Regions from separate parts of the Bacillus sp. LH1 genome, predicted to be linked through region 3. Evidence: riboswitches for the same ligand, from Rfam matches in the RefSeq annotation. Region 3 holds a riboswitch; each other region holds the start of a gene.
What was found. A riboswitch is a leader RNA that binds a small molecule or an ion and turns the genes downstream of it on or off. The one in region 3 is predicted to bind S-adenosylmethionine.
Positions count from the first base shown of each region.

Region 1: it holds a riboswitch for S-adenosylmethionine, as region 3 does, so the genes downstream of both, ACX9TM_RS16005 (M20 family metallopeptidase) here and ACX9TM_RS27285 (bifunctional O-acetylhomoserine aminocarboxypropyltransferase/cysteine synthase) in region 3, are expected to answer to the same signal.
Region 2: it holds a riboswitch for S-adenosylmethionine, as region 3 does, so the genes downstream of both, ACX9TM_RS04020 (sugar ABC transporter substrate-binding protein) here and ACX9TM_RS27285 (bifunctional O-acetylhomoserine aminocarboxypropyltransferase/cysteine synthase) in region 3, are expected to answer to the same signal.
Region 4: it holds a riboswitch for S-adenosylmethionine, as region 3 does, so the genes downstream of both, metI (cystathionine gamma-synthase/O-acetylhomoserine thiolyase) here and ACX9TM_RS27285 (bifunctional O-acetylhomoserine aminocarboxypropyltransferase/cysteine synthase) in region 3, are expected to answer to the same signal.

Region 1 is NZ_CM175007.1:3,099,208-3,102,417, forward strand. Features, by position in the region: gene ACX9TM_RS16000 (Lrp/AsnC family transcriptional regulator) at 1-160, shown strand, start outside; gene ACX9TM_RS16005 (M20 family metallopeptidase) at 329-1,534, opposite strand; SAM riboswitch class I at 1,623-1,724, opposite strand; partial or broken gene ACX9TM_RS16010 (phospholipase D-like domain-containing protein) at 1,801-2,328, opposite strand; gene ACX9TM_RS16015 (RNA-guided endonuclease InsQ/TnpB family protein) at 2,472-3,210, opposite strand, start outside.
Region 2 is NZ_CM175007.1:779,302-782,511, reverse strand. Features, by position in the region: gene ACX9TM_RS04025 (NCS2 family permease) at 1-1,104, shown strand, start outside; SAM riboswitch class I at 1,193-1,298, shown strand; gene ACX9TM_RS04020 (sugar ABC transporter substrate-binding protein) at 1,387-2,499, shown strand; gene ACX9TM_RS04015 (sugar ABC transporter ATP-binding protein) at 2,496-3,210, shown strand, end outside.
Region 3 is NZ_CM175007.1:5,278,625-5,281,834, forward strand. Features, by position in the region: gene metA (homoserine O-acetyltransferase MetA) at 1-601, opposite strand, end outside; gene ACX9TM_RS27285 (bifunctional O-acetylhomoserine aminocarboxypropyltransferase/cysteine synthase) at 585-1,883, opposite strand; SAM riboswitch class I at 1,976-2,080, opposite strand; gene ACX9TM_RS27290 (chloride channel protein) at 2,402-3,210, shown strand, end outside.
Region 4 is NZ_CM175007.1:4,154,766-4,157,975, reverse strand. Features, by position in the region: gene metC (cystathionine beta-lyase) at 1-677, opposite strand, end outside; gene metI (cystathionine gamma-synthase/O-acetylhomoserine thiolyase) at 674-1,786, opposite strand; SAM riboswitch class I at 1,881-1,991, opposite strand; SAM riboswitch class I at 2,195-2,304, shown strand; gene ACX9TM_RS21515 (bifunctional homocysteine S-methyltransferase/methylenetetrahydrofolate reductase) at 2,375-3,210, shown strand, end outside.

The DNA of each region.
Region 1 (3,210 bases), 2.2 Mb from region 3:
AGATTTATATCGAATTAGTGGGGAGTTTAATTATATGATGAAGGTCATGAGCGATTCGATGGATTCTCTCGCTACATTTTTAGACTCCTTAATGCAATTTGGCTTGTCATCTCCTTTAATTGTTTTAAAGAGTGAGTTTGAGGAGAAATTGTCGTTCTAATAAAGGGATACGTATTATCCTCCGCTAACAGTACAAGCTTTTCCTTTATGAGAAAATCCAACAGAATCAATGATTAGTAACAAAAAAAAGAACATTGATTTTCAATGTTCTTTTTTATATCTCTACTTATTAATTAGATCTCTATTCGAAAAAAGTACCTTAATCCCCTTACCCTTGATTCCTCTGCGCCTCTCTAAACTCCTCCTTCACCTTCTCTAACAACCCTTCTTCCGTAATTAATCGATACGCCGTATTTGCTAATGCTTTTGCCGATGTAATTAATGCTTTATCTCCAAGTTCTGAACGTGCTGCTTCTCTAAATTCATTCGTATGTGCAATTAAATCATCTGGTCCGATTTTAATGTACGGATGAATTGTCGGTACGACTTGACTTACGTTTCCTGCGTCGGTTGAACCGATTCCTACTCTTTCTGTACGATTTACATCTTCACCTAATAGTTCTAGTTCTTCCGCTACAATATCGTTATATGTTTTTGTTACGAGTAATTCATCGATTTCATTTTGGAATTGATGGATTTTTACTTTCGCACCTGTTGCTAACGCTGCTCCCTCAGCAATATTTTTTACTTTTTCTGTTACTTCTGCACATCTTTTTCGCGTTGCTGCACGGATGAAGAACCTTGCTGCAGCGTAGTCAGGAATAATGTTAGGTGCTTTTCCTCCTTCTGTAATGACGCCATGAATTCTCACGTCTGACGGAAGTTGTTGGCGAAGTGCATTAATACCGTTATAGAGCTGAATAACCGCATCTAATGCGTTAATCCCTTCTTCTGGCGAAGCTGCAGCGTGAGCTGTTTTTCCGTAAAAATGAAAATCAAGTGGATCGACTGCTAGTGAAGGACTCGTTGTCGCTGTTTTTCCGCTCGGATGAATCATAAGCGCCGCATCAATGTCTTTAAATAAACCTGCCTTTACATAACTTGATTTCGCGCTACCATTTGGCCCGCCTTCTTCTGCTGGCGTACCAAACACGACAACTTCTCCGCCAATTTCTTCAAGTGTTTCTGATAATGCAATTGCTGCTGCAACACTAATTGTGCCGATTAAATTGTGACCACACGCATGACCGAGTCCTGGTAAAGCGTCGTACTCCGCTAAAAATGCAATTGCCGGTCCTTGTTTTCCAGAGCTTTTTCGCGCGATAAATCCCGTTTCATGTCCAGCTATATTGTGCTGTAACTGAAACCCTGCACTACCTAGTAATAAACTTAACGTTCTTGATGCGTAAAACTCTTGGTTTCCAATCTCCGGATTCGCATGAATATCATGACTTGTTTCTATGTACTTTTCCTTATTTCTTTCGATACTCTCTTCAATTGTTTTTCTTTGTGACGCTACTCCTGTCGCTCCCATTGTTCTTCCTCCTTTTATTTTCACGTAAAAAAGCCTCTTTCTAAAAGATAGAAAGAGGCTTCTGTATATACAGTCAAAATGAGCTTCTTTCTTATCTTTCAAGTTACCTTGCTGGAATTGGCACAGTATTCATAACGAATCCGCTGCCGAGGTATCATAGGGCCAGTCCCTCCACCTCTCGTGATAAGAATTTTCATAAAATTATATTAAATTATTTTTTATTCTAAGTTCATTCCAAGTAAAAGTCAAGGAATTCCTATCCGAATTTACCGAATATCTAAAAATCCTTTTAATACACCAATTGTCTCAGGTGCTTGCAGTCTTGCACATACGTACGGAAATTCCGTACTACCTTCAAACATCATTTGAGATGTAAGCGGTGCGCCTGCCCAGAAGATTTCATCATCGATTACTAGGAACGGGAATGCTTTATTTTGTCTTTGTAACTTTACATTTTTCAGTGGAACTGGTCCGTCACTATACACTGTTATTTGCGCATTTGTACGCATTAACGCTTGCCATACTCGCTTATCCACTTGTTTTGTACTTGGAAGTGAAATAATAATTTTTCGTTTTGCTGCTAAAATATCTTTTAATAGCCCTTTCGTTTCCTCAAGATTCATTTCCATAAACCAGCGTAAACGTTTCGATATTTTTCGTTCCCACAATTGTCTTGATGTCGTGCGATCATACACATCTCCGTGACGTTCTATATGAGCTGTTAATTGTGATAACGCTTGTTTTCTCGATAAATTTTTGCGCATGTAGTGGCAATCTGATAATTGAATGAACTTCCGATACGATAAACTTAACTAAATCTATACAATTCAATCAAATTTACACGAGTTAGTGCTTCATCGTGTTCTCGCAACCCCGAAGGGACGAGGGGTATAACACTCCACACGAGGCAGTATCGTTACCTCCTATTATCAAGCATTTATTTTACCCATCTTGATAAATTTATCGCAGCATTTACATCCCTATCGTGATGGCTATTGCATGAAGCACAACGCCATTCACGAATCTTTAAACTCCACTGTCCTTCTGGTTGAACTGAATGGTCGTATTTTACGCCGCAACATGAGCAAATCTTGCTTGAGGCGAACCATTTATCAGCTTTTACATACGCAATGCCGTACTTCTCGCACTTGTATGACAAACATTGAAAGAAGAAGTTTAATTTTTGAAATGAAAATGCTTTCGATAGCTTTTTGTTTTTTAACAGGTTTGAGATAGATAAGTCTTCCACAACAATCCTCATTGGTTTGGTTTTCACCAATTTAGCTGTTGCTTGATGGATATGGTTATTTCGGATATTCGTAATTTTCCTAGATAACCGCAGGTGCTCAGCTTTCGCTTTTTCATATCCGGCAGATTGAATTTTTACACCTTTTTTAAATCGCCTAGACATATCTCTTTGTGCTGACTTTTTCCTTTTCAAAAGCTTTTTAACCTTGGCATCTTTGTTTATATTTCGTTCTTTCATACCATTAGAAGCTACAAACAACTCTTTTAACCCAACATCCACACCAATCAACTCGTTCGTTAGTTCTTGGAATTCAAAGTCTTCTTGGAATCCTACACTAATCCACCAGTGACGACCATCAAAGGTAACTCTTGGATTGGATGGTTTTTTGTTTCTTGGTAGTTGTTGGCTTGTTTTCACTTCTCCAATA
Region 2 (3,210 bases), 870 kb from region 3:
TTACCAATCGCAATCGCGCCAGGTATGGGATTAAATGCTTACTTCTCTTACTCTGTTGTAAAAGCGCATGAAGGCATGACTTTCGCAATTGCATTCTCTGCTGTATTCGTAGCAGGTATGATTTTAATTTTGCTATCATTTACATCTTTCCGTACAAAATTAATGGAAGCAATTCCTGAAAACTTAAAACATGCAATTACTGCTGGTATCGGGCTATTTATCGCCTTTATCGGTTTACGTTTAACAGGTATCGTTACAAAAAATGATGCAAACTTAGTTGGACTTGGTGATCTTCACTCTGCTCCAGTACTACTAGCATTAGCTGGACTTGGAATTACAATTGTCCTTATGTCTTTAAATGTAAATGGCGCACTATTTATCGGGATGCTATTAACTGGTATTATCGCTTTCTTCACGGGACAATTATCATTCTCAAACGGTGTTACATCAATGCCTGGTTTACCAGAAGGAATTATCGTTTCAAATCCAATTACTGCTGTATCTGACGTAATTAACTACGGATTATACGGCGTTGTATTCTCATTCTTCCTTGTTACACTATTCGATACAACAGGTACATTACTTGGCGTTGCACAACAAGGTGGATTTATGAAAGACGGAAAGCTTCCAAAAGCAGGACGAGCTCTTCTATCTGACTCATTCTCAGCAACTATTGGTTCTATGTTCGGAACGACACCATCAACAGCTTACATTGAATCATCTGCTGGTGTTGCAGCTGGTGGTCGTACTGGTTTAACAACTGTTACAGTAGCGGTTCTATTCGCACTAGCAGCATTCTTCGGCCCATTAGTAAGTGCTGTTTCTGGTGTATCAGCTATTACTGCACCCTCATTAATTATCGTTGGTAGTCTTATGATGGGTTCAGTTCGCCACATCGATTGGGACGCATTTGATGAAGCATTCCCAGCATTCTTAGTAATCTTAAGCATGCCACTTACATCAAGTATCGCAACAGGTATCGCACTTGGATTTATTTCATACCCACTTATGAAAGTGGCAAAAGGTAAATTCCGTGCTGTTCACCCACTTGTATATGTATTTGGAATTTTGTTTGCTTATCAATTGATATTCTTACCACATTAAAATCCCTCTTCCTGAGGGATTTTTTTATAAATACTGTTTGACAATACCATTCGTTTGTGGAATAATTCAAAATAGTTAAATATCGGATGTCTTATCAAGAGCAGGTGGAGGGATGAGCCCTACGAAGCCCGGCAACCGACCCATTTATGGGCACGGTGCTAATTCTTACAACACATTGTGTTGAAAGATAAGAGTAATATGATAAGGCGTCTTTTCTATATGAAAAGGCGTTTTTTATTTTCACTCCCTCCTCTCTCTTTTTAGTTTAGGAGGGATTTTTTTATGAAAAAATTATGTTCCATCGTACTTATTTTTCTCTTATTTACATTAGCAGCTTGTACAAATGAACAAGATACTATCTCTTCACAAAAGCAACAAACTGTGAGAAAGGCGACTACAACGGTAGAAAATCAATTACAAACAGAAATTCCAAGCCAAATGAAGAAGCCATTAAAAATCGCATTAATTATGCAAATGTCCATCGGAACTTTTTCCTCTCAATATATTGAGGGTGTCAAAAAACAAGTTGAGCTATTTGGCGGCAGTGTACAAGTCTACAATTCTGATAACGATTTAGCAAAAATGGCTGCAAATTTAGATACTGCTATTAACTCAAAAGTGGATGGTATTTTAATTGATCATGGCCGTTCTGAAGCACTAAAACCTGGAGTAGAAAAAGCGTTACAAGCGAACATTCCCGTAGTTGCGTTCGATAACGATCTACGCTTGCCAGGTGTGACAATTATTGATCAAGATGACTATAGTCTTGCATGGAAATCATTAAAAACGTTAGCGGAAGATTTGAATGGACAAGGAAATATCGCAGTTGTATGGGTCGGCGGATTTGCTCCAATGGAACGTCGCAATGTTATCATTGATGCTTTTTATAAACGGTATCCAAATATAAAAGAAGTCGCAAGATTCGGTACTGCTAGTAATAACACGCCACTCGATACACAAACACAAGTAGAAGCTTTACTAAAGAAATATCCGAAAAAAGGCGATTTACAAGCTATTTTCGCTTCGTGGGATGAGTTTGCTAAAGGGACTGTTAAAGCACTTGAACAAGCTGGTCGTACAGATATAAAAGTATATGGCATTGACTTAAGTAATGAGGATTTACAACTCATGCAAAAAGAAAACTCACCTTGGACTGCTACAGCTGCAACTGATCCAGCTGAAGTAGGTAAGGTTCAAGTACGATTTTTATACAAAAAAATTGCTGGTGAACAAACGCCAGATATTTATTCACTAGAACCTTATTTAGTAAAGAAAAGTAGTTTACCAAAAGAAAATATAACAATGGATCAGTTATCAAAATATATAAACGGTTGGGGAGACTCAAAAGATGCATATTCCCCTTGGATGAAAAAATTAGAGAAGGAGAAAAAATGATGACGTTCTCTCTTCAAAACATTACACATTCTTATCATGTCGCTACACCTGTTCTAGAAGATGTTTCTATTCATATTCAAAAAGGAAAAGTACACGCTTTACTAGGCATGAACGGTGCAGGAAAAAGTACTTTACTAAAAATAGCAACTGGTGAAATTCAACCAGTTGTTGGCGATATAAAAATTGATACTCAGTCTGTTTCCTTTACTTCACCGCGCGATGCAAAAAAACATGGCATTTCTTTCGTAACACAAGAAGTAGATCACGGACTTATTCCCGGATTATCTGTATTAGAAAATGTACTAATCGATCATTTAGCAATGCAAAATAAAGTACTATTTTCAAAGTCCAAATTAGTCGCACTTGCTAAACAACATTTGCAAACTGTACAGGTAAATTTAAATGTTTCGGAAGATGTTTCAAACTGTTCATTACATGAAAAACAATTACTTCTTATCGCAAGAGCTTTATCTAACAATACAAATTACCTTTTATTAGATGAACCTACTTCTTCTCTTGGACCAAAAGAAGTTGAAACCTTTGGGAAACTATTAAAAGATTTAACATCAAAAGGAATTGGCATCCTTTTAGTTTCTCATCGTTTATCAGAGATTCGAAATTTCGCGGATGATGTAACTGTATTACATAACGGTCAAGTTGCCCTTTCTGAAACCATTACAACGATTACAGATCAACAAATTGTGGAAGCGA
Region 3 (3,210 bases):
CATTCTCTCGTACTTCTGTATGACGAGAATGCGGAGCAAAAAACAATTCATCAAATCCTTGTAATAATTTCACATGTTGCTCGCAAACTTCATGTTCAAATACACCAAACATTTTTTCCTTAAGGGGATACTTTGGAACACCATAATGATAGTACAAGCCAGCCTGTGCCCCCCAGCAAATATGGAGCGTAGATGTTACATTCGTTTTTGAATACTCCATAATATGTTTAAGCTCTTCCCAATAATCTACCTCTTCAAAAGCAAGGGTCTCCACTGGCGCTCCTGTAATAATGAGCCCATCAAACTTTTCATTTTCAATATCACGAAACGTTTTATAAAAGCTTGTTAAATGTTCTTGCGTTACATTACGCGATAGATGTGATTCCATATGAAGCAAATGAACATCTAATTGTAACGGTGTGTTTCCAATTAAGCGAAGTAATTGCGCCTCTGTGTCTTGCTTCGTTGGCATTAAATTTAATATAGCAATTTTTAAAGCACGTATATCTTGTGTTTCTGCCCGCTCCTTCGTCATTACAAAAATATTTTCTTTTTGCAACACTTTGCGAGCCGGTAAATCTTTATCAATTATGATCGGCATGTGTTTTGCCTCCAACTAGAGCTGCTTCCAAATCTGCAATAATATCAGAAACATCTTCTATACCAACCGATAAACGAATTAAATCAGATGTAACACCCGCTAAACGCTGATCTTCAGCATTTAATTGTCTATGCGTCGTACTAGCAGGATGTATAACGCAAGTTCGTGCATCAGCTACGTGCGTTACAAGAGTTGCTAGTTTTACATTTGCGATAAATTCTTTTGCTGCTTCTAATCCGCCTTTAATACCGAAAGTTAAAACACCACTAGCACCTTTTTTCAAGTACTGTTGTGCTAATGAGTAATTTTCATTACTATCTAAGCCTGGATAATTCACCCATTCAATACGTTCATGATTAGCAAGCCACTTAGCAACTGCCAGAGCATTTTCGCTATGACGCTCCATTCGTAAATGCAAAGTCTCTAAGCCAATATTGCTAATATATGCATTGAATGGGCTCATACAATTTCCATAATCTCTTAATAGTTGAACACGTGCTTTCACAATATATGCTGCTGCACCAAAGTTTTGAACGTAACTTACACCGTGATAACTTGGATCTGGTTCAACAAGCTCAGGATATTTTCCATTTGTCCAATCAAAGTTTCCACCGTCAATTACAATACCGCCTAAAGAGCTCGCATGCCCATCGATATACTTCGTCGTAGAATGAACAATAATATTTGCCCCATATTCAAACGCTTGGCATAAATAAGGAGTTGCTAATGTATTATCAACGATAAAAGGTACCTCTAATTCTTTAGCGGCAGCTGAAAATTCTTTGAAATTTAAAACATTCATCGCTGGATTTCCTAATGATTCTGCATAGATAAGTTTCGTCTTATCGTTAGCAAGTGCCGTAATTTCATCTGCCGTTAAATTTGGATTAAAGAACGTAACATCAATGCCAAGCTTACGTAAACTCACCCCAAATAAATTAAACGTTCCCCCGTAAACAGTTGAAGAGCAAAGTAAATGATCCCCACTACTACAAATATTTAAAACTGCGAGCATAATAGCTGCTTGCCCAGAAGCCGTTGCAACAGCTCCTACACCGCCTTCTAAATCTGATAACTTCTGCTCAAATGCTGCTAAAGTAGGGTTTCCAATACGTGTATAAATATATCCTTCTGCCTCTAAGTTAAATAGAGCTGCTAAATCATCCGAAGTATCGTATTTATACGTTGTGCTTTGATAAAGTGGTAAAACACGTGGTTCACCATTCTTTGGCGTATAGCCACCTTGCACACAAATTGTTCCTTTTCCCCATGATTCTCCCATCTCTCATTCTCCTTTCTTTTATACAAAATAAAAAACTGCCCCTTTCCTGAAAACAAGAAAGGAGCAGTTTGAAAACACGCTCTAAAGGCTCTTTCTTATCTCTCAGGATTACTACCTGCAGGATTTGGCACAATTCCGTTATACGGCTGTTGCCAAGGTTTCATCGGGCCTGTCCCTCCACCTTTTCTTGATAAGACTATACAATTACCGTTGATTTTATAGCAATAATTTCCTAATGTCAAACAGTTTTTCTGAATGTTCTAAAATAAATGTTAACAGTTTCATATAAAGCAACAAAAGAAATATATTCTAGTCTATTTCAAAAAAGACCTTTAAAAACCTCAAATCAGTCTATAAAATTAAATAAGTAATTTAACCTATAAATTCAAATTCCCCAAAAGTTAGCCTATATGTTGAATAGGCCATCTTCTCAAAAAGATACTATATATATTCAATCCATTTTTCACTAGTATATTTCACTTTTTTCCCTACTAAGATTTACATAACGGAGGTATAACATGACAAATAAAAAAGATATGCATTACATACTTGCTCTATATGGCATTCTTCTAGGATCTATAGTAGGAGCTACAGTCTGGTTATTTTTAGTCACAATAAATATTGGAATCCACTTTATTTGGGGATACTTGCCTGAAGTTCTCTCTTTTCCCTCTTATTACACCCTTTGCGTAACAATAATTGGCGGGGTCCTTGTTGGTCTATCACAAAAACATTTCGGTACATACCCACGCCTTATGCCTGAAGTAATGGCTGAATATAAAAAAACTGGTCGAATCGAATATCGCTTTGTCCATCGGGCTACTTTAACAGCGATTATTGTTTTAATTTTCGGTGCTAGTCTTGGTCCAGAAGCCGCACTAGTTGGAATTATAGGCGGACTGTGCACATGGGTAGGGGATCGCTTTAAATTTGCCTTAAAGGGTATGAATGAGCTAACCGAGATCGGAATTGGCGCTACTTTAAGTGTCATTTTTAACGCACCATTATTCGGTTATTTAGCACCAAATGAAAATGAGGGGGAAGAAATTGCTGCTTTTTCTAAAGGAAAAAAAGCGATTGTATACTTAGCTACTACTTTCGCAGGTTTTTCTGTTTATTTACTACTGAGTAAACTTGATAATCGTGGATCCTTTATTGTTGATTTCGGAGAAGGTACACTTTCTTTCAATGAATGGATTGCATTTCTTCCACTTGCTAGTATCGGTGCTATAGTTGGTTTCTTTTATTTCAAGTTAGAATTCACATTAGAAAAGTTAATTCACCCTTTTAGAGAATACAAGCTGACACTCGGAATTATCGGTGGTAT
Region 4 (3,210 bases), 1.1 Mb from region 3:
TTTTGTAAAAATCCAAGCTTTTGAGCGAGTTCTGAATCTTTTACTACTGCTAATCCGGCAGTAACATCACTATGACCAGCAATAAATTTTGTAGCACTATGAAGAACGACATCAGCTCCAAGTTCAAGTGGTTTTTGGAATAGTGGTGTCAAAAATGTATTATCAACAAAAGTAAGAGCCCCAATAGATTTTGCGAGTTTAGAAACCTCGCGAATATCTGTCACTTTTAAAAGTGGGTTAGAAGGTGTTTCTACATAAAAGAGCTTTGTATTTGGTTTAATGTTTTGTTTTATTTCTTCTAAATTGGTCATATCAACAAATGTATGTGAAACACCGTAACGGGAGAGTACCTCAGTTATCACTCGGTAAGTGCCTCCGTACACATCTTCTGAAATGAGTACGTGATCACCTTGTGAAAGAAGGAGGAATGCAGTGGAAATCGCTGCAATGCCTGATGCAAAGGCGAATCCTTTTGTTCCGCCTTCTAATAAAGCAATGATATCTTCAAGAGCTTCACGAGTTGGATTTCCTGACCTGCTATAGTCATATTTTCCGAACGTATCTACATCAAACTGGTGAAAAGTTGATGTGTTATAAATAGGAACGTTCACAGCGCCTGTTTGCGAGTCGTGTTTATATTGGTTGTGTAGTAAGAGTGTATCTATAGAATAGCTCATATTCTTACACCTTCTTTTACGAGTTTAATTGCTTGCTTTAAGTCTTGAATTAAATCGTTACTATTTTCAATGCCAACTGAGAATCGAAGAAGACGATTGCATACGCCGTTTGCTGTTCTAATTTCTTCAGGAATATCAGCATGTGTTTGCGTTGCTGGATAAGTCATTAAACTTTCTACACCACCAAGACTTTCGGCAAATGTAATTAAGGATAAAGATTGTAAGAATGGATTAATCCAAGCTTCATCTTTAAGGCGGAATGAGATCATGCCGCCTCTTCCTGGATAAAATACATCTGTCACCCCGTCTTCATCATTTAAATACGCAACAACTGCTTTCGCATTTTCTTCATGTTGCCTCATGCGAAGCGCTAACGTTTTCATACCGCGAATTAATAACCATGAGTCAAATGGGCTTAAAACTGCACCTGATGCATTATGATAATGAGCGATTTCCTCGCAAAGTTCCTTTCCTTTTGCAACGACAAGCCCGCTTAGTACATCGTTATGTCCCCCTAAATATTTCGTTGCGCTATGAAGTACAATGTCAGCACCTTCTGTTAATGGTTGCTGTATATAAGGTGTGTAGAAAGTGTTGTCTACAATAAGGAGTAGTCCGTTCCTTTTCGCTACAGTTGCGACAGCAGCAATATCAGTAACTTGCATTAATGGATTAGTTGGAGTTTCTATGAAAATAGCCTTCGTTTCAGTTGTGATAGCTTGCTCAATTTGTTTAATAGACTGTGTATTTACGTATCTACATCGAACATTCCACTTTTTTTCATGCTCAGAAAATAATCGATACGTTCCCCCGTATAAATCTTCAGATACAATAAGTTCGTCTCCAGAGCGGAATAGAGAAAGGACGAGGAGAACAGCCGCCATCCCTGAACTACAGGCATAACCTTGTTCGCCATATTCTAAGTCTGCGATCGCCTGTTCTAAAAGACCTCGAGTTGGATTGCCAGTTCGTGAATAGTCAAAGCCAGTAGATTTACCAATTCCTTCGTGACGATAAGCGGTTGAGAAATAAACTGGTGGATTAACCGTTCCGGTTGTAGTTTCACTGCGATTTCCGATTTGTGCTAGTTTTGTTTCGATTGTTGACATATGAAAATTCCTCCTTTTTAAATTGAAACATTAAGTGAATATAAAATAAAAAAAGCCTTCTAAGAAGAAGGCTTTCGGTTTGAATAGAGTCTTCTTCTCATCTGTCAAATCTTTCACAATTTGCTGGAATTAGCACCTTATTAACAAAATGTTAATGGTTGCTGAGGCGTCACAGGGCCAGTCCCTCTACCTCTCTAGATAAGAATGTTCGTATGAAATTTTTATTATGTTTTTAACTTTACAATAAAATATAACTGAATTGCAACTTTATTTTAAATAATTTTTATTTTTCCGCAAGTGTCATTGACTTTTACTTTTGTGCATGCTAAATTTATTAAAAAATTAACAAACATTGTTAAAAGGGGAACGCATTTCCTTTTAGCTACATAAATAAAATAATAAAGACAACTCTTATTGAGAGCGGTGGAGGGAAAGGCCCTGTGAAACCCGGCAACCTTCAAACGAAATGTTTGAAACGGTGCTAATACCTGCAAAACGAATGTTTTGCATAATAAGAGGAGGAACGATTATGTCCCCCTCTTCAAAGTGAAGAGGGGGTTTTTATATTGATAGAAATGAGGGAGAGTCGTGAAATTACTAGATTTATTATCAAAAGGAATTGTAATAGGTGATGGTGCGGTTGGGACGTTATTGCATTCACATGGTTTGCAAAGTAGCTTTGAAGAATTGAATGTATCTGATCCAGACTTAATTATATCGATTCATAAACAATATGTAGCTGCTGGAGCAGATGTAATTCAAACGAATACGTATGGAGCAAATGAGGCGAAATTACGTATGTATGGTTTAGAAAATCAAGTTACAGAAATTAATAGAGCGGCAGTAAAACTGGCGAAAGCATCTGTGACAGATAAAAATGCAATTTTAGGAACAATTGGTGGTATGAAACATATCGGAGCTGTTACAACGACTGATATGGAAAGAGAGTTTATGTTACTTGAACAGGCAGGGGCTTTACTAGAAGAACAGGTTGATGGATTACTATTAGAAACTTTTTACGATGAATTTGAATTACTTCATGCCGTTAAAGTATTGCGTAAGCAAACGGATATTCCAATTGTTGCGCAATTAGCGTTACATGAAGCAGGTACGACTCAAAATGGAAATGATGTCAATGAAATATTAAAGCAACTTATAGATTACGGTGCAAATGTTGTTGGATTGAATTGTCAACTAGGGCCGCTTCATATGACGGAAGCTTTCAAAATGATATCGATTCCTCAAAATGGCTATTTATCAGCATACCCAAATGCAGGCCTCCCGAATTATGTGGATGGACGTTACGTATATGAGGGAAGCCCAGCTTATTTTGAAGCGATGACACCGAGATTTATTGAGCAAGGTATTCGGTTATTGGGTGGTTGTTGTGGTACGACTCCAGAACATATTCAAAGTATGAAGCG